DNA from 2 places in the Isoptericola sp. NPDC019482 genome. Region 2 is predicted to be linked to the other one. Evidence: predicted binding sites of a transcription regulator. Region 2 holds the regulator's gene; the other holds the start of a gene.
The links. The regulator Rex, encoded in region 2, represses fermentation and respiration genes when NADH is low (regulators of the CRP and FNR family bind a similar motif). The targets are predictions, from matches to a motif close to CTTGTGAANNNNTTCACAAG.
Positions count from the first base shown of each region.

Region 1: the regulator Rex is predicted to act here: its motif matches at 3,173-3,192, upstream of pflB (formate C-acetyltransferase).

Region 1 covers NZ_JBEYBQ010000008.1:70,458-81,394, reverse strand. Annotated here, with positions in the region: gene pflA (pyruvate formate-lyase-activating protein) at 9-878, opposite strand; gene pflB (formate C-acetyltransferase) at 881-3,136, opposite strand; gene ABZ493_RS08160 (HAD family hydrolase) at 3,298-3,963, opposite strand; gene dxs (1-deoxy-D-xylulose-5-phosphate synthase) at 4,013-5,905, opposite strand; gene ABZ493_RS08150 (GuaB1 family IMP dehydrogenase-related protein) at 6,113-7,561, shown strand; gene ABZ493_RS08145 (CoA pyrophosphatase) at 7,656-8,288, shown strand; gene ABZ493_RS08140 (aminoglycoside phosphotransferase family protein) at 8,337-9,284, shown strand; gene ABZ493_RS08135 (DUF1801 domain-containing protein) at 9,352-9,813, shown strand; gene ABZ493_RS08130 (TetR/AcrR family transcriptional regulator) at 9,817-10,518, opposite strand; gene ABZ493_RS08125 (alpha/beta fold hydrolase) at 10,599-10,937, shown strand, end outside.
Region 2 covers NZ_JBEYBQ010000006.1:5,825-16,761, reverse strand. Annotated here, with positions in the region: gene ccsB (c-type cytochrome biogenesis protein CcsB) at 1-631, opposite strand, end outside; gene ABZ493_RS06455 (cytochrome c biogenesis protein ResB) at 634-2,403, opposite strand; gene ABZ493_RS06450 (cytochrome c biogenesis protein CcdA) at 2,403-3,182, opposite strand; gene ABZ493_RS06445 (TlpA disulfide reductase family protein) at 3,182-3,817, opposite strand; gene ABZ493_RS06440 (histidine phosphatase family protein) at 3,814-4,458, opposite strand; gene ABZ493_RS06435 (pectate lyase) at 4,549-5,355, opposite strand; gene ABZ493_RS06430 (pectate lyase) at 5,559-6,773, opposite strand; gene ABZ493_RS06425 (MarR family transcriptional regulator) at 6,993-7,499, opposite strand; gene ABZ493_RS06420 (YceI family protein) at 7,602-8,150, shown strand; gene ABZ493_RS06415 (redox-sensing transcriptional repressor Rex) at 8,207-8,866, opposite strand; gene ABZ493_RS06410 (glutaredoxin family protein) at 8,898-9,164, opposite strand; gene ABZ493_RS06405 (HAD-IB family hydrolase) at 9,206-10,009, shown strand; gene ABZ493_RS06400 (30S ribosomal protein bS22) at 10,107-10,205, opposite strand; gene ABZ493_RS06395 (acetoin utilization protein AcuC) at 10,360-10,937, opposite strand, start outside.

The DNA.
Region 1 (10,937 bases), on a different contig from region 2:
GTCCGACGTCAGTACGTCGTCAGCCCGTGGGCGCGGAAGACGTCGCGCACGGCCTCGGTCGCCTCGGGCGTCGGCGGCTCGGTGTCGTCGAGCTCGTACGCGCGGCCCAGCTCGGCCCACTTGTCGCGGGCCATCTGGTGGAAGGGCAGCACCTCGACGCGCTCCACGGTCCCGGGCCGCACGGCCTCGATGTCGGCGGCGTGCCGGGCGAGGGCCGCGACGTTCTCCGGGTCGTCGGTGAGGCCGGGCACCAGCACGAAGCGCACCCAGACCTTGACGCCACGCTCGGCCAGGCGACGCCCGAACCGCAGCGTGGGGGCGAGCGACCGCCCGGTGACGCGCCGGTACGTCTCCTCGTCGCCCGACTTGATGTCGAGGAGCACGAGGTCGGTGTCCGCCAGCATCGCGTCGGTCGCGTTGGCGCCGAGGAACCCGGAGGTGTCGAGGGTGGTGTGCACCCCGAGCTCCTTCGCACCGCGCAGGATCCGCGCGGCGAACGCCGGCTGCATGAGCACCTCGCCCCCGGAGAGCGTGAGGCCGCCGCCGGTCGCGGTGAAGATGCCGCGGTAGCGGGCCACACGCGCCAGCAGGTCCTCGGCGAGGACGGGCTCGCCGTCCTTCATCGCGAGCGTGTCGGGGTTGTGGCAGTACAGGCAGCGCAGCGGGCAGCCGCTGAGGAACACGGTGAGGCGCGTCCCCGGGCCGTCGACGGCCGTCACCAGCTCCCAGGAGTGCACCGAGCCGAGCTCGCCGGAGCGCATCAGCGCCAGGCGGTCGGAGCGGCCCACCTCCTCGGTGTCCACGGTCTCGATCCCCCGCAGGCCGGCGCCGGCCCGGCGCCGGGAGGGGGCGTCCAGCGTCGCCGGGCCGGCAGTCATGGTCAGAGCCCCCCGTGGAAGGTCCGCGACAGCACGTCCAGCTGCTGCTCGCGGGTCAGCCGCACGAAGTTCACCGCGTAGCCGGAGACGCGGATCGTGAGCTGCGGGTAGTTCTCCGGGTGCTCCATCGCGTCCTCGAGCGTCTCGCGCACGAGGACGTTGACGTTCATGTGATAGCCGGCGCCGCCCACCGAGGCGTCGAGCAGGCCGGCGAGGTTCGCCACCTGCTCCTCGCGGGTGCGGCCGAGGCCGGACGGCACGACTGTGTTGGTCAGCGAGATGCCGTCCTGCGCCTGGTCGTAGGGCAGCTTCGCCACCGAGAGCGCGGAGGCGAGCATGCCGTGCGTGTCGCGCCCGTTCATCGGGTTGGCGCCCGGCGAGAAGGGCTCGCCGGCGCGGCGGCCGTCCGGGGTGTTCCCGGTGGCCTTGCCGTAGACCACGTTGGACGTGATCGTCAGCACCGACTGGGTCGGCACGGCGTCGCGGTACATCGGGTGGCTGCGGATCTTGGCCATGAACGACTCGACCAGCTCGACGGCGATGGCGTCGACGCGGTCGTCGTCGTTGCCGTAGGCCGGGTAGTCGCCGTCGATCTCGTAGTCGACGACGACGCCGCTCTCGTCGGCCACCGGGACCACCCGGGCGTAGCGGATCGCCGACAGGGAGTCCGCCGCGACCGACAGTCCCGCGATGCCGCAGGCCATGGTGCGGAGCACCTCCCTGTCGTGCAGGGCCATCTCGAGCCGCTCGTACGCGTACTTGTCGTGCGACCAGTGGATGCAGTTGAGCGCCTCGACGTACGTCTCGGCGAGCCAGTCCATGGTGCGGTCGAAGCGGGCGCGCACGTCGTCGTAGTCGAGCGGCAGGCCCGGGGCGACGGCGGGGAACGCCGGCGAGACCTGCTTGCCGGTGACCTCGTCCTTGCCGCCGTTGATCGCGTACAGCAGCGCCTTGGCGAGGTTCACGCGGGCGCCGAAGAACTGCATCTGCTTGCCGACCGCCATCGGCGAGACGCAGCACGCGATCGCCGCGTCGTCGCCCCAGGCCGGGCGGATCTGCTCGTCCGACTCGTACTGCACCGCGGACGTGTCGATCGACACCTTGGCGCAGAACTCCTTGAACCCGTCGGGCAGGCGCGGGCTCCAGAAGACCGTCATGTTCGGCTCGGGGGCCGGGCCCAGGTTGTACAGGGTCTGCAGGAAGCGGAACGAGTTCTTGGTGACGAGCGGGCGGCCGTCCTCGCCCATGCCGCCGATGGTCTCGGTGACCCAGGTGGGGTCGCCGGAGAAGAGGGCGTCGTACTCGGGGGTGCGCAGGAAGCGCACGATCCGCAGCTTGATGACGAAGTCGTCGACGATCTCCTGCGCCTCGGACTCGCTGAGGCGCCCGGCCTGCAGGTCCCGCTCGAGGTACACGTCGAGGAACGTCGACGTGCGCCCGAGCGACATCGCGGCGCCGTTCTGCTCCTTCACCGCGGCGAGGTAGCCGAAGTACAGCCACTGCACGGCCTCGCGGGCCGTCGTCGCCGGGCCGGAGATGTCGTACCCGTAGGACGCGGCCATCTCCTTGAGCTCGCCGAGGGCGCGGATCTGCTCCGCGTGCTCCTCCCGCTCGCGCACCACGGTCTCGCTGAACGGCTGGACGTCGAGGCCGAGCTTGTCGACCCTCTTCGCGGCGACCAGCTGGTCGACGCCGTACAGGGCCACGCGGCGGTAGTCGCCGATGATCCGGCCGCGTCCGTACGCGTCGGGCAGGCCGGTGATGATGTGGGAGCTGCGCGCGGCGCGGACGTTCGGCGGGTAGACGTCGAAGACGCCCTGGTTGTGCGTCTTGCGGTACTCGGTGAACACCGTCCTGAGGGTCTCGTCGACCGGGTAGCCGTACGTCTTCAGCGCGCCCTCGACCATGCGCCAGCCGCCGTTCGGCATGATCGCGCGCTTGAGCGGGGCGTCGGTCTGCAGGCCGACGATGAGCTCGGCGTCGCGGTCGATGTAGCCGGGCCCGTGGGCGGTGATCGCCGCCGGGGTGTGCGGGTCGACGTCGTAGACGCCCTTCTCGCGCTCGGCCGGGAACATCGCCGACAGCTTCTCCCACACCGCGGTGGTGCGCGCCGTCGGCCCCGCGAGGAACGCGTCGTCGCCGGTGTACGGGGTGTAGTTGCGCTGGATGAAGTCGCGCACGTCGATGCCGTCGCACCAGGGTCCCGGGGTGAAGCCCGTCCAGGCGGTGGTCGTGGTGGGTGCCGCGTCGGTGGTCATAGGAGCCCCCTCCTTCTGAGGTATGACCACAGCCTATTCGTGAAGCCTTTCACAAGCCAGGTCGTGGGGCTGTGACGTCGCAGACACCTTCGAGCACGGGATCCGTATCGCCATCCGGCCGGTTGGCGATACGGATCCCGTGCTCGAAGGTGACTGTCGGTTCAGTCGAGGACGGCCCCGGGCGGGGAGGCCGCGAGGGCGAGCGCCTCGCGCGTGGTCGCGGCGACGACGTCGGGGCGGTCCGTACCGGCCCACGACCGGCCATGGGAGACCCACGCCGTGCGCGTGCCGGCCGCACGGCCCGCAGCCACGTCCGCGTGGGCGGCGTCGCCGACCATCCAGACCTGACGCCGGTCGACGTCTGACCTGCCGAGCCGCTCGAGCGCCACCTCGAGCAGGCGGGGATCGGGCTTCGTGAATCCCTCCTCCCCCGACACGACGACCGCGTCCACGTGGCCCTCCAACCCGCACCGAGCGATCTTGGCGCGCTGCTGAGCAGACGTCCCGTTGGTGACGATCGCCACCGGGTGCCCGGCGCCACGCAGCACGTCGAGCGCGAAGAGCACGCCGTCGTAGGGCCGCACGCCGGCGACGATCCCTTCCCGGAACCGGTCGATCGCAGCCGGGACGTCGTCGTCCCACCCGAGCCGGGCGATCAGCAGCCGCGCGAGAGCCTCCTTGGACCCATGGCCGTCCTCGTCGACCGCGACGATCTCGGCGAGGTCGTCGGCCGTGCCGCCTGCGGCGTCGAGCTCGCCCGACGCCCACGACACGAACGCCTCCGTGCGGCCCACCAGCGTGTTGTCGAGGTCCAGGAGCCAGATCATGAGCGCGAGGTTAGCGGCGCCCGGCCGCCCGGCGACCGCCCGTCTCGCGTCAGTCGCGCGCGAGCGCCGCGAGCGCGTCGCGGACGGCGTCCTCCGCCCGCATCCGCTGCTGTCCGATGATCTGGTCGCGGCTGGCGTGGTCGAGGAACGCCACCGGCAGCCCGACGTGCACGAACGGCGTGCGCACGCCCTGCTCCCCCGCCCGCTGGGCGGTCATGGCGCCGACGCCTCCGTCGACGACGCCGTCCTCGATCGTCAGCACGAGGTCGTGCTCGCCGGCGAGCTTCACCAGGGTCTCGGGAACCGGCAGCACCCAGGTGGGCGCGACGACGTCGACCGCGAGGCCGTGCGCCGCGAGCGACTCGCCCGCCGCGAGTGCCGTGCCCACCATCGACCCGACGCCCACGACGAGCACCTTGCGCCCGTCACCCGCGCTGCCCGCACCGGGCACGTGGCGCGCGACGACGTCCACGCCGTCGAGCTCCTCGAGCGCCGGGATGGCGTCGGCGAGCGCGCCCTTGGGGTAGCGCACGACCGTGGGCGCGTCGTCGACGTCCACCGCCGCGCGCAGGGCCGTGCGCAGGGTGGGCTCGTCGCGCGGCGCGGCCAGGCGCAGGCCGGGGACGATGCGCAGCATCGCCATGTCCCACATGCCGTTGTGGCTGGCGCCGTCGTCCCCGGTGATGCCGGCCCGGTCGAGCACGAACGTCACGCCCGCCCGGTGCAGGGCGGCGTCCATGAGCACCTGGTCGAAGGCGCGGTTGAGGAAGGTGGCGTAGACGGCGACCACCGGGTGCAGACCGGCGAACGCCATGCCTGCCGCCGAGGTCGCGGCGTGCTGCTCGGCGATGCCGACGTCGAAGGTGCGGTCCGGGAACTCCTGGGCGAACGGCGCCAGACCCACGGGGTGCAGCATCGCCGCGGTGATGGCGACGACGTCGGGCCGGTCGCGGCCGATCTTGACGATCTCGTCGGCGAAGACCTTGGTCCAGCCGAACCGCGAGGGCGCGACGGGCAGGCCTGTCTCGGGGTGGATCTGGCCGACGGCGTGGAACCGGTCCGCGACGTCCCGCTCGGCGGGGGTGTAACCGCGGCCCTTCTCGGTGATGGCGTGCACGATCACCGGACCGCCGTAGGACTTGGCCCGGCGCAGCGCCTGCTCCATCGCCGCGACGTCGTGCCCGTCGACCGGGCCGACGTACTTCAGCCCGAGGTCCTCGAACATGCCCTGCGGGGCGACGACGTCCTTGATGCCCTTCTTGAGCCCGTGCAGCCAGTCGTAGGCGAAGCGCCCGGGCGCGCCCGTGCGGTGCAGGGTGCGCTTGCCCCACGACAGGAAGGCCTCGTACCCGCGCGTGGTGCGCAGGGTGTCGAGGTGGTTCGCCACGCCGCCGATGGTCGGCGAGTAGGAGCGCCCGTTGTCGTTGACGACGATGACGAGGCGGCGGTCCTGCGAGGCCGCGATGTTGTTCAGCGCCTCCCAGGCCATGCCCCCGGTGAGCGCGCCGTCGCCGATGACGGCGGCGACGTGCCGCTCGGGGTGCCCCTGCACGGCGTTGGCCTTGGCCACGCCGTCGGCCCACGACAGCGCGGTCGACGCGTGCGAGTTCTCGACGACGTCGTGCTCGGACTCGGCGCGCGAGGGGTAGCCGGACATGCCGCCCGCCTTGCGCAGCGCCGAGAAGTCCTGCCGGCCCGTGAGGAGCTTGTGCACGTACGCCTGGTGACCCGTGTCGAACACGAGGGTGTCCCGCGGGGACGCGAAGACGCGGTGCAGCGCGATCGTCAGCTCGACGACGCCCAGGTTCGGCCCCAGGTGCCCGCCCGTCCGCGACACCTGGTCGACCAGGAAGGCCCGGATCTCCGCCGCGAGCTGCGTCGTCTGCTCCGGCGAGAGCCGGCGGACGTCCTCGGGCGAGCCGATCGTGCTCAGCAGGCTCATGCGTTCCTCCCCGTTCATAACCACACCACTCTAGGCGGTCCCGCCCGGTGGTCCGGGACGTCCCGCGGACGGCGCTCCGCCACGCGAGGGCGAGGTAGAGGGTAGTTTCGACCCTGCCGACGGGAACACGTGACCGCCGGCGAGCGTTCGGCAGAGGGACGACCCAGGAAGCTCGTCCTCTCCCGACACACCTCTCAGGGGACACCTGTGCGCTTTCTCGACGGGCAGCAGCCCACCACCGACCTCACCTACGGCGACGTCTTCATGGTCCCGTCCCGCTCGGACGTGACCAGCCGCTTCGACGTCGACCTCTCCACCGACGACGGCACCGGCACGACGATCCCCGTGGTCGTCGCCAACATGACCGCCGTCGCGGGCCGCCGGATGTCCGAGACCGTCGCCCGCCGCGGCGGCATCGCGATCATCCCCCAGGACATCCCGGTCGACGTCGTCGCCGACGTCGTCGCCGACGTGAAGTCCAAGGACCCCGTCATCGAGACGCCCGTGGTCGTGGCCCCCACGGACACCGTCTCCACGGTGCTGACCCTGCTGGGCAAGCGCGCGCACGGCGCGGCGGTCGTCGTGGCCGACGGCAAGCCCGTGGGCGTCGTCACCGAGGGCGACTGCGCCGCCGTCGACCGGTTCGCGCAGGTGCACCAGGTCATGTCCGACGACGTCGTCATGCTCGACGCCGCGTCGCTCGAGGCCGAGGGCCTCGAGGCCACGTTCGAGCGCATGCACGCCGCGAAGATCCACCTCGCGCCCGTGGTGCGCGACGGCGTCCTCGCGGGCGTCCTCACGCGTAAGGGCGCCGTGCGCTCCTCGGTCTACCGCCCGGCGCTCGACGCCGCCGGCCGCCTGCGGATCGGCGCGGCCGTCGGCATCAACGGCGACGTCGCGGCCAAGACCCGCGAGCTGCTCGACGCCGGCGTGGACGTGCTCGTCGTCGACACGGCGCACGGACACCAGTCGAAGATGCTGCAGGCCCTCGAGGCCGTGCGCTCGGTCGACCCGCAGGTGCCGGTCGTGGCGGGCAACGTGGTGACCGCCGCGGGCGTGCGCGACCTCGTCGCCGCGGGCGCCGACATCCTCAAGGTCGGCGTCGGGCCGGGCGCCATGTGCACCACGCGCATGCAGACCGCCGTGGGGCGTCCGCAGTTCTCCGCCGTCCTCGAGTGCGCGGCCGCCGCGCGCGAGCTCGGCAAGCACGTGTGGGCCGACGGCGGCGTCCGCCACCCGCGCGACGTCGCGCTGGCGCTGGCCGCGGGCGCGTCGCAGGTGATGATCGGCTCGTGGTTCGCCGGCACGTACGAGTCACCCGGCGACCTGCACGACGACGGCACCGGTCGCCTGTACAAGGACTCGTTCGGCATGGCGTCCGCGCGCGCTGTCGCCGCCCGCACCGCCGGGGCGGGCTCCGCCTTCGCCCGCGCGCGCAAGGCCCTGTACGAGGAGGGCATCTCCACCGGGAAGATGTATCTCGACCCGCTGCGCCCGGGCGTCGAGGACCTGCTCGACGAGGTCACGTCCGGCCTGCGCTCGAGCTGCACCTACGCCGGTGCGCGCACGCTCGGGGAGTTCCACGAGCGCGCGCTGGTGGGCGTGCAGTCCGCGGCCGGCTACGCCGAGGGCATGCCGGTCGCCACGAGCTGGTGAGCCGGCGGTGAGCCCCGGCACGAGCACCGGCACGGGCACAGGGCCGACGGCTGCCCGCGCGCAGCTCGCCGCCCTGGCGTCGGACGGGTCCTTCCTGTCCGACTGGGGGCTCTCGCGGGGCGACCTGGACGCCGCGTCCGCGCGCCCCGCGGCCGTCCTCGTGCTCTTCGGGGTGCTGGACGACCTCGCGGCGGACCACGACGCCCAGGCCCTCGCCGTCGCGCAGGACCTCGACGTGCTGCTCCTGGAGCGCGCGGCGACCCTGCGCTCGCACGCCGGGCAGGTCGCGTTCCCCGGCGGCCGTGCCGAGGACGGCGAGACGCCGGTCGACGCGGCCCTGCGCGAGGCCGTCGAGGAGACCGGGCTCGACACCGGCGGCGTCGAGGTGCTCGGGACCCTGGCGCAGCTGCCGATGCCGGTGAGCAACCACCTCGTGACGCCCGTGCTCGGGTGGTGGGCCCGGCCCACCCCGGTGCGAGTGGTCGACGTCGCCGAGTCCTCGCACGTGTTCCGCGCCCCCGTGGCCGACCTGCTGGACCCCGACCACCGCGTCACGACCGTGCTGCGGCGCGCCGGCCGCACCTGGCGCGGGCCGGGGTTCGAGGTGATCGACGGCGACGGCGTGCCGCACCTCGTGTGGGGCTTCACCGCGGGCATCCTCGACGCCGCGTTCGACCGCCTCGGCTGGACCGAGGCATGGGACCACGGCCGCGAGCGCGAGCTCTGAGCTGCCACCGGCAGCTGCACCGGCGCCGTCCCCTGGGATGATGCCCGGGTGCCTGCCGCCGAGATCGACGTCGACGTCCCCCTGACCCGCGCCCTGCTCGCCGAGCAGCACCCCGACCTGGCCGACCGCCCGCTGGAGATCGTCGCCCACGGCTGGGACAACGTCATGGTGCGCCTCGGCGACGACCTGGCGGTCCGGCTGCCCCGCCGCGCGCTGGCGGCGCCTCTCGTCGAGCACGAGCAGCGCGCCCTGCCCGTCCTGGCCGGTCGGCTGCGGGCGGCCGCGCCCGGCGTCGTCGTGCCCGCGCCGGTGCGCGTCGGGCGGCCGAGCGCGGCCCTCGGCTACCCGTGGCCCTGGAACGTCGTGCCGTGGGCGGACGGCGTGAGCGCGGAGGCGACGCCCGTGGCCGCCCGCACCGCCTGGGCGGACGCGTTCGGCCGCCTCCTCGCCGCCGTCCACGTGCCCGCCCCCGACGACGCGCCGCCCAACCCCGTGCGCGGCGTCCCGCTGAGCGATCGTGCCGAGGCGCGCGAGCCCGCCGTCCTCGACGAGCGCCTGGCGCCGGTCCCGCCGGAGGCCCGCGCGGCGGCCCGCCGCGTCTGGGAGCGCGCGCTGGACGTCCCCGCGTTCGACGGCCCGTCCGTGTGGCTGCACGGCGACCCGCACCCCGCGAACCTCGTCGTGGCGCCCGGCGAGGGCGGCCGGCCCGACCGGCTGGCCGCCGTCGTCGACTGGGGCGACGTCACCCGCGGTGACCCCGCGTCCGACCTGGGGTCGCTGTGGCTGTGCTTCGACGCGCCGGGCCGGGCCGCGTGCCGGGCCGAGATCCAGGCCCTGGCCGACGGCGGCCGCGGCTGGGACGAGGAGACGTGGGCGCGCGCCGCGGGCTGGTCGCTGCTGTACGCGACGAACATGCTCGCGCACCCCGAGCTGCACCCACGGCTGGTGCCGATCGGCCGGCACGCCCTGGCGGCGCTGCTCGACGGCGCCGCCTGAGCGGCGGACGGGGCGCCTGGTGCGGCGGACGGCCCGACGGACGGAACCGCTGGGGCAGACTCGGGGCATGGCCCGTGACGTGCAGAAGACCACCTGGACCGACGCCGACCCGCGCGCGTTCGTCGCCGCCGTCGCGCGCCCCGCGCGCCGGCGGGACGCGGAGACCCTGCTGGGGCTCATGGAACGCGCCACCGGGCAGCCCGCGCGCATGTTCGGCCCGTCGATCGTGGGGTTCGGCGAGTACCGGTACGTCTACGCCAGCGGGCGCACGGGCCACGCCGCCGCGGCCGGCTTCTCCCCGCGGGCGACGGCGTCGGTCGTCTACCTCTCCGACGGCGTCGAGGCGCACGCCGACGACCTCGCCCGACTGGGCCCGCACACCACGGGCGTGGGCTGCCTCTACCTCAAGGACCTCGCCCAGGTGGACCTCGGCGTCCTCGAGGAGCTCGTCGCCGCGTCGTACGCCACGCTCACCGCCGGCACCCACGGGCTGCGGGCCCGCGACGGCGGCGGCCCGTCGTCGCGCTGACCGTCAGCCGGCGGCGAGCGCCGCAGGGTCGGCCCCGCGGGCCGCGAGCGCGCCCCGCACGGCGGCGAGCGCCCGGTCGTAGACGGCGTCCTCGCCGAGCAGCAGCGAGCCGTCGTTGGCGGCGTTGAGCATCGCGGTGATCTCGAAGGCGAGCTGGTCGACGTCGGTGCCCTCTGCGAGCTCCCCCGCCCCCACGGCCAGCTCGGCGTGCCGACGCAGGTAGGACGTCCAGTCGCGGTGGGCTGCGACGACCGCGTCGCGCACGGCGCCGTCCTGCGTGTCGAACTCGACCTCGACGGTGCGGAAGAAGCAGCCGCCCGCGAAGACCCGTCGGCGGGAGTAGTCCGACCAGCACCGCACGAGCGACCACAGCCGGGCCAGGCCGGGCGGCGCCTCCCGGGCGGGGACGACCACGGCGTCGACGAACATCCCCCGGGCGTGCTCGACGGCGGCGAGCTGGAGCCCTTCCTTGCCGCCGAACAGTCCCGCGATACCGCTCTTGTTGACGGGCAGCCGCGCGGCGAGCGAGCCGAGCGTGAGGGCCTCGAGCCCTCGGACCGAGGCGTCCTGGACGGCGAGGTCGAGGACGGCGCGGCGCGAGCGGTCGCCGCGGAGGCGTCGACCGTCGGCCGTCGCGTCGCCCGGGGCGTCCGTCGGGGTCCTGGCCGCGCTGCCTGAGGGGGTGGTCGGAGTCTCGGTAGTCACGAGATGAGTGTACGACCGTTCGTACAGTGTTACTGTGCGAACGTTCGTACATATTTCTCGTCTCTTGCCCGGAGGTCGTCGTGCCCTACGTCCCCGCCCCCGTCAGCATCGGCCTGCGCGCGCTGTCCGCCGCCTCTCCCCCGCTCGCGGTCCGGGTCGCCGCCCGGGCGTTCTGGCACGTCGGCCCGCCCGCCGTGGTCCGGCCCGCCGACCGCGCCGTCCACGGGCGCGCCGAGCGCCGGGCGCTCGACGTCGGCGGGGAGCGGGTCGTCACGTACCGCTGGGGCGACCGCCGGGCGCCCACCGTGCTCCTCGTGCACGGCTGGAAGAGCCGGGCCTCGCGGTTCGCGCGGCTCGTCGGCCCCCTCGAGGACGCCGGCCTGGGCGTCGTGGCGTTCGACGGCGTGGCACACGGTGAC
Region 2 (10,937 bases):
GCAGCAGGTACGGCGACCCGGAGTCGCGGCTGTCGCGCAGGAGCTGCAGCACCGAGGCGACGAACGCGACGGTGAAGATGCCGGTGGCGCTGATCGCGACGCCCACGTGGATGACCAGCCAGTAGTTCTGCAGCGCCGGCTGCACGCCCGTCGCGGCCACGTAGAAGACGTTCAGGCCCAGCACGAGGAACAGCACGGCGAGCCCGGTGACGAACGCCCCGAGGAACTTGAAGTCCTTGCGCAGGTTCATGCCGAGGAACACCGCGAGGGCCATGAACGACCCCACCAGCGTGAACTCGTACATGTTGGCCCACGGCGTGCGGCCGGCGGCGAGCCCGCGCAGCACGATCGCCACGAGCAGCATGGCGGTGCCGAGCCAGGTGGTGGACATGGCGATGCCTGCGGCGCGACGGCGCACGGGCGCGGCTGCCCCGCCGTCCGACGACGGCGCGTCCCCGGTCGACGGGCGCGCGGACCCGGCACCCACCGCGACGGGTGTGCGCGCCTCGGCGTGCGCCTCGGCCCGGGCCTCCGTGCGGCGGCCCAGGTCGATCGCGAACGCGACGAGCGCGATCGTGAGCGCCGTGGCGGCACCCCACACGAGCAGCACGCTCAGCTCGGCGATCTGCATGGTCAGTCCTCCGTGGCGGTTCTCTGGTGGTCGGCGGCGAGCGGGTCGTCGTCGGTCGTGTCGTCACTCGTGCCGTCGAGAAGTCCCGGCACCGCTGCCAGTGCCTTGTCGACCTCGCGCTGCAGGCCGGCGTCGTCGCCGCGCGCGAGCCCGGCGAGCTCGACGTGCGTGACGGCCCGGCCGTCGTCCTCCGTGGTCTCCCATGATCGCACCCACACGCGACGGCGCGGCGTGAACAGCGAGACCGCGAGGCCGGCGAGCGCGAGCAGCGAGAACGTGAGCACCCAGGCGAGCGACGGGTCGTAGCGCAGGTCGAGGGCGACGTAGCGCGGCACCTCCTCGCCGAGGGTGACGGTGCCGAGGCCGTCGGGCAGCTCGACCGTCTCCCCGGGCTTCACGAGCAGCTTGACCGTCTGGCCGTCCTCGTCCACCGACGGCGTGAGCGACGCGGTGTCGAGGCGGTACACGTTCTGCGGCACGCCCTCGTCCAGGCCCAGGTCGCCGCGGTACACCTCGAGCACCATGAGCGGGTTCTGCGGCTGCGGGAACACGGAGCGGGCCGAACCGTCCGCCTCGACGACGGCGGTGGGCAGGAAGTACCCGACCAGGCCGATCTGCTCCTGGCCCTTCGACACGTCCGGCACCTTCACGACGCCGCGCGACGTGTACATGGTGTCCTCGGGCAGGAACGGGACGCGGCCGGAGAACGCCATCTCGCCCGCGCCGTCCTTGACGGTGATCTCCGGGGCGAAGCCGTTGCCCTGCAGGTAGATCTTGGCGCCGTCCACCGTCAGCGGGGAGTTGACCTTGATCTGGTCGGAGTGCTGCCCGCCGTCCGGCTCGGTGACCGTGACGTGGGCGGTGAAGTCGCGCGCCTGCGCGAACGCCACGGTGTCGGAGGCGAACTCGGAGTCGAACGAGTCGAGCGTCATCGAGAACGGGGACAGCGACGACGGCTGGAACCAGGCGCCCTTGTCGAACGTGTCGTAGTCCACGACGGCGTTCGCGAAGCCGCGCCCCTCCGTGACGATCGCCTGGCCGCGGTAGTGCAGCAGCTGGCCGAGGGCGACGGAGACGAGCAGGCCCAGCAGCGCGAGGTGGAAGACGAGGTTCCCCGTCTCGCGCAGGTAGCCGCGCTCCGCGGCGACCGTGCGGGTGGCGGGGCGGCCGAGCCGCGGCTCCTCCGACCCGACGTCGACGCGGAACGTGGGCAACCGGCGCAGCGGGCCGCGCAGGTGGCCGGCCACGGCGTCGACGACCTCGTCGGGCGACGCCGTCGTGCTCGCCTCCGCCGTGGCGGGGAAGCGGCCGAAGCGCACCGGCGTCCTCGGCGGGCGGTTCCGCAGGTTGCGGGCGTGCGCCAGCGTGCGCGGCACGATGCAGCCCACGAGGGACACGAACAGCAGGATGTAGATGGCCGAGAACCAGACCGAGCTGTAGACCTCGAAGAAGCCGAACCGGTCCAGCCACTCCCCCAGCGTGGGGTGGTCCCCGAGGTACTCGAGCACCGCGGCGGCGTCCTGGCCGCGCTGCGGCAGCACCGAGCCGGGCACGGCCGCGACGGCGAGCAGCATGAGCAGCATGAGCGCCACGCGCATGCTCGTGAGCTGGCGCCACGTCCAGCGCAGCATGCCGCGCCAGCCCAGCGTCGGGAGGTTCGGGCCGGCGGGCTTGGCCGTCCCCTCGGCGGCGGACGAGGGCCCGGCGTCGGCGCGGCCCTCGACGAACGCGTCGTTGATGCCCTCCGGTCGGTACGTCGCCTTCTCGCTCATCACACCACCGTCACGAATCCGCCGATCCAGCCCTGGAGCTGGCTGGTCCACGTGGACCACAGCCCCGTGACCAGCGCCAGGCCGACCAGCACCAGCAGGGCGCCGCCCGCGCGCTGGATGCCCAGGCGGTGCCGGCGCAGGAAACCGAGCATGCGCTGCGAGGACTGCAGCCCGAGCGCCACGAGCAGGAACGGCACCCCGAGCCCGACGCAGTACGCGATCCCCAGCACCAGCCCGCGACCGGCCGACGCCTGGTCCAGCGCCAGCGTCTGCACGGCCGCGAGCGTCGGGCCGATGCAGGGGGTCCAGCCGAGGCCGAACACGACGCCGAGCAGCGGCGCGCCCCACAGGCCCGCCCGGGGGCTCAGGTGCATGCGCCGCTCGCGCTGCAGGAACGGCACGGCGCCGAGGAACGCGAGGCCCATGAGGATCACGACGACCCCGAGCACCCGCATGATCGTGCCCTCCCACTGCACCAGGTAGGAGCCGATCGCGCCCGCCGCGGCCATGAACGCCACGAACACCGCGGTGAATCCGAGGACGAAGAGGGCCACGCCGGCGACGACGCGGCGCCGGGCCGGGTCCTGCGGCACCCCGGGCCGCCCCTTGGCGCCCGTCCCGGCCGACGCGGCGGCCATGCCGCTCACGTACCCGACGTAGCCGGGCACCAGGGGCAGCACGCACGGCGACGCGAACGACACCAGGCCGGCGATCAGCGCCACGGGCAGCGCCAGCAGCATCGAGCCGCTGAACACCGTGGTCGCGAAGGTCTCGCCCATCAGGCGCCCTTCGCGCCGTCGCCCGAGCCGCCGCCCGACTCGGCGAGCACCTCGTCGACGATCGCGTCGAGCGTGGACGCCTCGGCCTGCCCGATGACGCGCGCCGCGACACGGCCCTCGGCGTCGAGCACCACGGTCGACGGCACGGCCTGCAGCGGCACGACGCCGGACAGCTTCGCGACGACCTGGCCGCTGCGGTCCTCGATCGACGGGTAGGGGACGTCGAAGGTGCGCTGGAACGAGAGGGCGGCGCCGGCCTCGTCCTCGGTGTTGATGCCGAGCACCCGCACGCCATCGGCCTCGCGCTCGTCGGCGAGGGCCACGAGGTCGGGCGCCTCGGCGCGGCACGGCGCGCACCCGGCGTACCAGGTGTTGACCACGACGACGTCGCCGAGCCAGTCGGCGGTGCTCACCTCGTCGCCCTCGAACGACGTGCCCTCGACGGTCACGGGGTCCTCGCGGTCTCCCGCGTCCCACTGCTTCACGGAGCCGTCGCCGGAGACGAAGCCCTGCCCGACGACGTCGCCCGCGCCCGAGTCCTGGGCGCCGCACGCGGCGAGCAGGCCGAGGCCGAGCACGGCACCGACGGCCGCGGAGGCGCGCCGGAGCGCGCGCGGACGGGCGGTGCGCATCATGCCCCCGGCACCGGGTCGGCGCCGGCGAGCAGGTCGGCGGCGGGCTCGGTGTAGTGCAGGCCGACGAACGTCTCGCCGTCGAACCGCAGCGACGTCATCGACGCGAGGGCGCACTGCCGGCGGCGCGGGTCGTGCGCCAGGGAGCCGCCCTCGTACGACCGGCGCGTGACCCACACCGGGAGCTGGTGGCTGACCAGCACGACCTCGTGGCCCTCGTAGGCGCGGCGCGCGTCGTCCACGGCGGCGCGCATCCGGGTCACCTGGTCCGCGTACGGCTCGCCCCACGACGGGCGCAGCGGGTTCCACAGGTAGCGCCAGTACTTCGGGTTGGCGAGCTGCCCCGGGTTCTTCCCGATCGTCGTGCCCTCGAAGTGGTTCCCCGCCTCGACGAGCCGGTGGTCGGTGGCGAGGCTCAGGCCGAAGGCCTCGGCCGTCGGCGTCGCGGTCTCCTGCGCGCGCTGCAGCGGGGAGGCGACGACGGCGACGACGTCGCGGCCCGCTCCGGACAGGTGCTGCGCCACGCGGCGGGCCATCGCCTGGCCTCGGTCGGACAGGCGGTAGCCGGGGATGCGCCCGTAGAGGACGCCGTCCGGGTTGTGGACCTCGCCGTGCCGTACGAGATGGACGGTGGTGGTGGCCATGCGTCCCAGTGTCCCAGACCTCCGGGGTACCCAGGTCCTGCTCAGCGGACGCCCCGGAGGTCTGTGACCGTTGTCACCGCAGGGGCGGGATCACTGGTAGCTGATGTCGGACTCCGAGTAGCGGCAGGCGTCGGACGGGCCCTCGGAGATCTTCTCCGGCTCCCCGTCGGTCACGCCCTCGTACTCCTCGCAGATCGCGATGTCCTGGTCGTCGTCACCGAGGATCGTGACGCCCGAGATCGTGGCGGTGTCGCCGAGGTTGGAGTTGATCCCCGCGAGCGACTTGCCCGGCGCCGTCACCGTCACGTCCTGGATCGTCACGTGGCGGTCGTACTGGGTCGAGCAGTTGCCGCACGAACGGTAGAGCTTCCCGAAGTCCTCGACCTGGAAGTTCTTGATGACGAAGTTCCCCGGCCCGTTGTGCTGGAACACCTTGTCGTCGGCGTTGCGGGCGCCGCCGCCGTCGACGGTCATGGTCTGGTCGTCGGACGAGTTGCCCTTGAGGGTCGCGGCGTCCTCGCCGACGTCCTCCCACCACACGTTCTGCAGGGTGCAGGTGCCGTCGCAGTGCACGCCGTCGCCCGCGTCCTCGCCGAGGATGACGTTCTTGAGGACCGCGCCGTCCTCGAGCCTGAAGATGGGGTCCTGCCCCTCCTCCTGGTCCCCCGACCCGATGCCGCCGTAGCGCACCAGCTCGCCGTCGAACGTGCCGCTCACCTCGATGGTCTCGGTCACGTCCTGGTCGCCCGTGGCCGTGGGCCAGTCCGCCGCCGTGGCGTCGGCCGTGGCGGGCGTCGCGGAGACCAGCACCGCCGTGCCGACCGCCACCGCCGTCCCCGCGAGCGCCCCGAGGGTCGCGCGGGTGCGTCCCTTGCTGTTCGTCGTCTTCCGGGTCATCGTCGATCCCTTTCGACTCGTCACATCGTTCTGGCTGGAGCGGCGCCCTCGACGCCGCTCACCCCACCCTCTTCCATCGTTGTACGCCCGAGCAACCGGCTTCTCGCTCCGCGAGACGCCGCCGAGCGGGGCCGCCGGCACGCCAAGGGCCCGGGGTGGTGCGCGCACCACCCCGGGCCCTGGCCGTCCGGCGCCGTGGCGCGTCAGCGGTAGGTGATGTCCGACGACGAGTACCCGCAGGCGGCGGACGGGCCGTCGCCGATCTTGCTGGGCTCGCCGGAGGTCACGCCCTTGTACTCCTCGCAGATGTAGATCTTCCGCGAGGAGTCGCCGAGGATCGTCACGCCCGAGAGCGTGGCCTTGTCACCGAGGTTGGAGTTGATCCCGACCAGCGACTTGCCGGGTGCGGTGACCTGCACGTTCTGGACCACGACCGTGCGCGCGTACTGCTTCGAGCAGTTGCCGCACGAGCGGTAGAGCTTGCCGAAGTCCTCGACCTGGAAGTTCTTGATGACGAACTTCCCGGGGCCGTTGTGCTGGAACACCTTGTCGGACGCCGAGCGGGCGCCGCCGCCGTCGACGGTCATCACCTGCGACGACGACGAGCCCTTGAGCGTCGCCGCGTCCTCGCCGACGTCCTCCCACCACACGTTCTGCAGGGTGCAGGTGCCGGTGCAGTGCACGCCGTCCCCCGCTCCCGTGCCGATGATGACGTTCTTGAGCGTCTCGCCGTCCGAGAGCTCGAAGATCGGCGGCTGCGACTCGTCCTGGTCACCCGAGGAGATCCCGTAGTAGCGCTTCATGCCGCCGTCGAGGGTGCCGCTGACCTCGATCGTGTCCGAGACCTTCTGCTGGCCGTTCGCCGAGGGCCACGCCGGGAACGAGCCGGGCGGCGTCGAGCCGGAGCCGACCTTCACGAGCTCCCACTGCTGGTTGTACTGGTTGGCGTTGGTCAGCTGGGTGACCGTGGCGCCGTTCGCCGTGGACCGGTCGGTGACCGTGACGGCCTTGCCGGAGTGCCGGTTGAGCAGCCGGACCCTGCCGCCCTCGGAGTCGACCAGGCGGAACTGCTGGTTCGCGGCGTTCAGGTCGCCGAACTGCCGGAACCCGGCGCCGTCCGACAGGCTCCACTCCCACAGGTCGAGGACCTTGCCGGAGTTCCTGTTCTGCAGCCGGTAGTAGCCGTCGCCGGAGTCGAGGAAGCGCCACTGCTGCCACGCCCCGTCGTTGCGGTCCCACTGCTGCACGATCTCGCCGTCGGCGGTGGACCAGTTGGCCACCTCCATCGCCTTGCCGCTCTGCCGGTTGAGCAGCACGTACCAGGCGCCCGTGTCGACGGAGGCCGCCGCGGCGGGCACCGCCGTCCCGACCAGCGCCGTGACGGCGACCACGACCGCGGCGACCGCCGCCGCGACCACCCCTCGCAACCGACCTCTCCTTGTGCCTCGGGTCATCGTCGACCCCTCTCGAGCTCGATGGAGCGAGCCCCGATGGTGCGATCCGGGGGCGGGCGGCCGCTCCCGGTGTCCGGGCCAGGCACGCGCCGCGCGAAATCCGTTTCCGCCTCGCCGCCATCTTCTCCAACGTTGAAGGAGGCGAGCAACCGGTTTCTCACGCCCCGAGACGGGAGCGCCGGCCTAACTCTCGACGGGCCCCCTGGCCGCGTCGGCCACCTTCGCCATCGCGCGCCCCAGGGTGGCGAGCTCCTCGTCGGTGAGGGCATCCACCAGCAGGCGGCGGACGGCGGTGACGTGACCCGGGGCGGCGTCGACGAGCGCGGCGAACCCGGCGTCGGTCATGACGCAGTTCACGCCGCGCCGGTCGCCGGGCACCGGCGTGCGGACCACCAGCCCGCGCCTCTCCATCCGGTCGACGGTGTGCGTGAGGCGGCTGCGCGACAGCGCGAGGAAGTCCGCGAGCGCCGACATCCGCAGCGTCCTGCCCGGCGCCTCGGAGAGCTGCACCAGCAGGTGGTACTCGCCGAGCGTGACGGGCAGCCCCTCGTCGTGCGCGTCCCCGAGCGCCTCGAAGAAGCGGGAGGTCCCCTCGAGGAACCGCCGCCACGCCCACTGCTGCTTCTCGTCGAGCCAGCGCACGTCCGCCCGGCCGTCGTCGTCGCGCTCCCGCGCCCTCGTCGCACCCACGGGAATAGGTTACGAGAGCGCCGCGTTCCACCCCCCGTGACGATAGTTGATTCATCAACTATCTTGGTGAACGTCAGCACGACCCAACCCGAGGGAGACACCATGACCGCGCTGCCCGCAGGCCTGACCGCCGGTACCTACGCCATCGACACCGCCCACTCGACCGCCTCGTTCTCCGTGCGCCACGCCGGGATCGCCAAGGTGCGCGGCACGATCGCCATCACGTCCGGCGCGATCACCGTGGGCGACGACCTCGAGTCGTCGGCCGTCTCCGCCGAGCTCGACGCCGCGTCGGTCAACACGGGCGACGAGAACCGCGACGGCCACCTGAAGAGCGCCGACTTCTGGCACGCCGAGGAGAAGCCGGTCTGGTCCTTCGCCTCCAAGGGCATCTCCACCGACGGTGACGACTACACGATCACCGGCGACCTCACGATCAACGGCGTCACCAACTCGGTCGAGCTGCCCACCGAGTTCACCGGCACCGCCACCGACCCGTTCGGCAACCCGCGCGCCGGCTTCGAGTCCGAGATCGAGATCTCGCGCAAGGACTACGGCCTGACCTGGAACGCCGCGCTCGAGACCGGCGGCGTCCTCGTGGGCGACAAGGTCAAGATCGCCCTCGACGTCTCGGCCATCAAGCAGAACTGACCCTCTCGCCGAGATAGAGAAGCCAGACCCGCGAGATAGAGAGGGGTCTGGCTTCTCTATCTCGGCGTGCCGTTCGTCGCGGCGCGCGCCGCGGCGTGGAACGCCAGGATCTGCAGCTCGCCGGCCACGTCCACGGAGCGCACGACGACGTCGTCGGGCAGCTGCAGCGCCACGGGGGCGAACGACAGGATCTCCCGGACACCGCACGCCACGATCCGCTCGGCGATGGGCTGCGCCACCGGCCCGGGCGTCGCCAGGACCACCATCGACACGCCGGTGCGCGCGAGCACCTCCTCCAGCGCGTCGACGTGCTCGATCGCGAGCCCCGCCGCGGAGTTCCCGACGACCTGCGGGTCGGCGTCCAGCAGCGCCACCACCTGGAACCCGCGGGCCGCGTAACCCGAGTAGTTCGCCAGGGCGTGCCCCAGGTTGCCGATGCCGACGATCGCCAGGCGGTGCTCCGACCCCAGGCCCAGCGCCGTCGCGATGTACTGCGCCAGCGACTGCACGTCGTAACCCACGCCCCGCGTGCCGAACGACCCGAGGTAGGACAGGTCCTTGCGCAGCTGCGCCGACCCCACCCCCGACCGCTCCGCCAGCTCCGACGACGACGTCGTCGTCACGCCGCCCTCCGCCAGGTCGCGCAGGGCGCGCAGGTAGTACGGCAGCCGCGCCACCGTCGCGGCCGGCACCGTCGCCTCACCGAGCTCGATCACTGCTGGATCACCCTGTCGTCCTCTCCCGGGCTCAGCGGGCCAGCCGACGCGCGAGCCGCGCGCCGTCCACCCGCCAGAAGCCCTGCTGCACGCCGTCCACCTCGACGACGGGCACGTAGTCCCCGTACTTGCCCACCAGGTCACCGCCGGGGCCGTCGACGTCGATGTCGACCTCCCGCCACGGCTCCCCCGCCGCGCCGCACACGTCCGCGACCACCGCCCGAGCCTCCTCGCACAGGTGGCAGCCGGCGCGCGTGTACAGCAGCACCCGGGGTTCACCTTCGGATCCCTGCGGCATGCTCACCTGCCAAGACTAGCGGCGCCGATACAGTGGACCGCATGCCGTCGCCCGCCGAGTCTTCCCCGCCGGCGCGCGCCGCAGCCTTCTTCGACGTCGACAACACCATCATCCGGGGCGCCAGCGCCTTCCACCTCGCGCGCGCCCTGTACCAGCGCCGGTTCTTCGGCACCCGCGACCTGCTGCGGTTCGCGCTGATCCAGGCGAAGTACGTGGTGTTCGGCGAGTCCCGCTCCCAGATCGAGACCGTGCGCAGCCGCGCCCTGTCGCTCATCGCCGGCCGCTCGGTGGCGGAGATCACCGCCGTGGGCGAGGACGTGTACGACACCGTGCTCGAGCTGCGCATCTTCCCCGGCACGAAACGGCTGCTCGACGAGCACCTCGCCGCCGGCGACCAGGTGTGGCTCGTCACCGCGACGCCGGTCGAGATCGGCGGTCTCATCGCCCGCCGCCTCGGCGCCACGGGCTGCCTCGGCACCATCGGGGAGCACTCCGGCGGCTTCTACACCGGCCGCCTCGTGGGCGACCTCATGCACGGCGAGGCGAAGGCCGCCGCCGTGCGCGAGCTCGCCGAGCGCGAGGGCATCGACCTGTCGGCCTCCTACGCGTACGGCGACTCGCTCAACGACCTGCCCATGATGCGCACCGTCGGGCACCCGTGCCCCATCAACCCCGACGTACGCCTGCGCCGGCACGCCAAGGAGGTCGGCTGGCCCATCCGCGAGTTCCGCGGCCGCGGACGGCGCGTGGCCGGGCGCGGGATGAAGACGGCGTCATGGGCCGGCGCCGCCTGGGTCGCCGGTCTCGTGCTCCGCAGCATCCGGCGGCGCCTGCAGGGCCGCTGACCGCGCCCGCACGGTCCGGGAACAGCGAACGGGCCCGGCACCTCCGTGGAGGTGCCGGGCCCGTTCGCGCACGCTGTCCGCCGTCAGGCGGACGACGTCACTTCTTGTTGCGACGCTGGTGACGCGTCTTCCGCAGCAGCTTGCGGTGCTTCTTCTTCGCCATGCGCTTGCGGCGCTTCTTGATGACGGAGCCCATGAGGTCCTCACAATGCTTGTCGGTCGGTGGAACACGGTTGGTCCCAGGAGCCCTGTCTCCAGGAGCAGCCGACCAACGCGGAAAAGTCCGTCCCCCAGGGTACCCGATGCCCGGCGTCCTCCCGACCGGCGCCCGTCCGACCGGCGCCGTGACGTCAGTCGCGGTACGGGTCCAGCCCCCAGGTGGGGAACACGTGGCGCCGGGTGGCGAGGACCGCGCGGTCGACGTCGTCGGCCGGGTCGTAGCCGTCCGACCACGGGCGCCACGCGACGTCTCCGCTGCCCAGCCGCTCGGCCGGGTCCAGCCCGGAGAGCTCCTCGACCTCCCGCCGCCAGGACTCCGGCAGCTCGATGCCGATCGCCAGCGGCGCGTGCGCCGCCTCGGCCACCAGGCTCGCCCACACCAGCGGCACGACGTCGACCACGGCGTAGCCGCCGCCCCCGAGGGCCACCCAGCGCCCGTCGGCCAGCTCGTGCGCCAGGTCGTGCACCCAGCGGGCCGCGGTCCGCTGGGCCCCCACCCCCACGTTGAGGTCGGTGAGCGGGTCGTTGCCGTGCGCGTCGCAGCCGTGCTGCGACACGATCACCTGCGGGCGGAACTCCCGCACCACCGCCGGGACGACGGCGTCCACCGCGCGCAGCCAGTGCGCGCCGTCGGTGCGCGGCGGCAGCGCCACGTTCACCGCGGTGCCCTGCGCCGCCGTCCCGCCCGTGTCCCCGGCGTTGCCGCTGC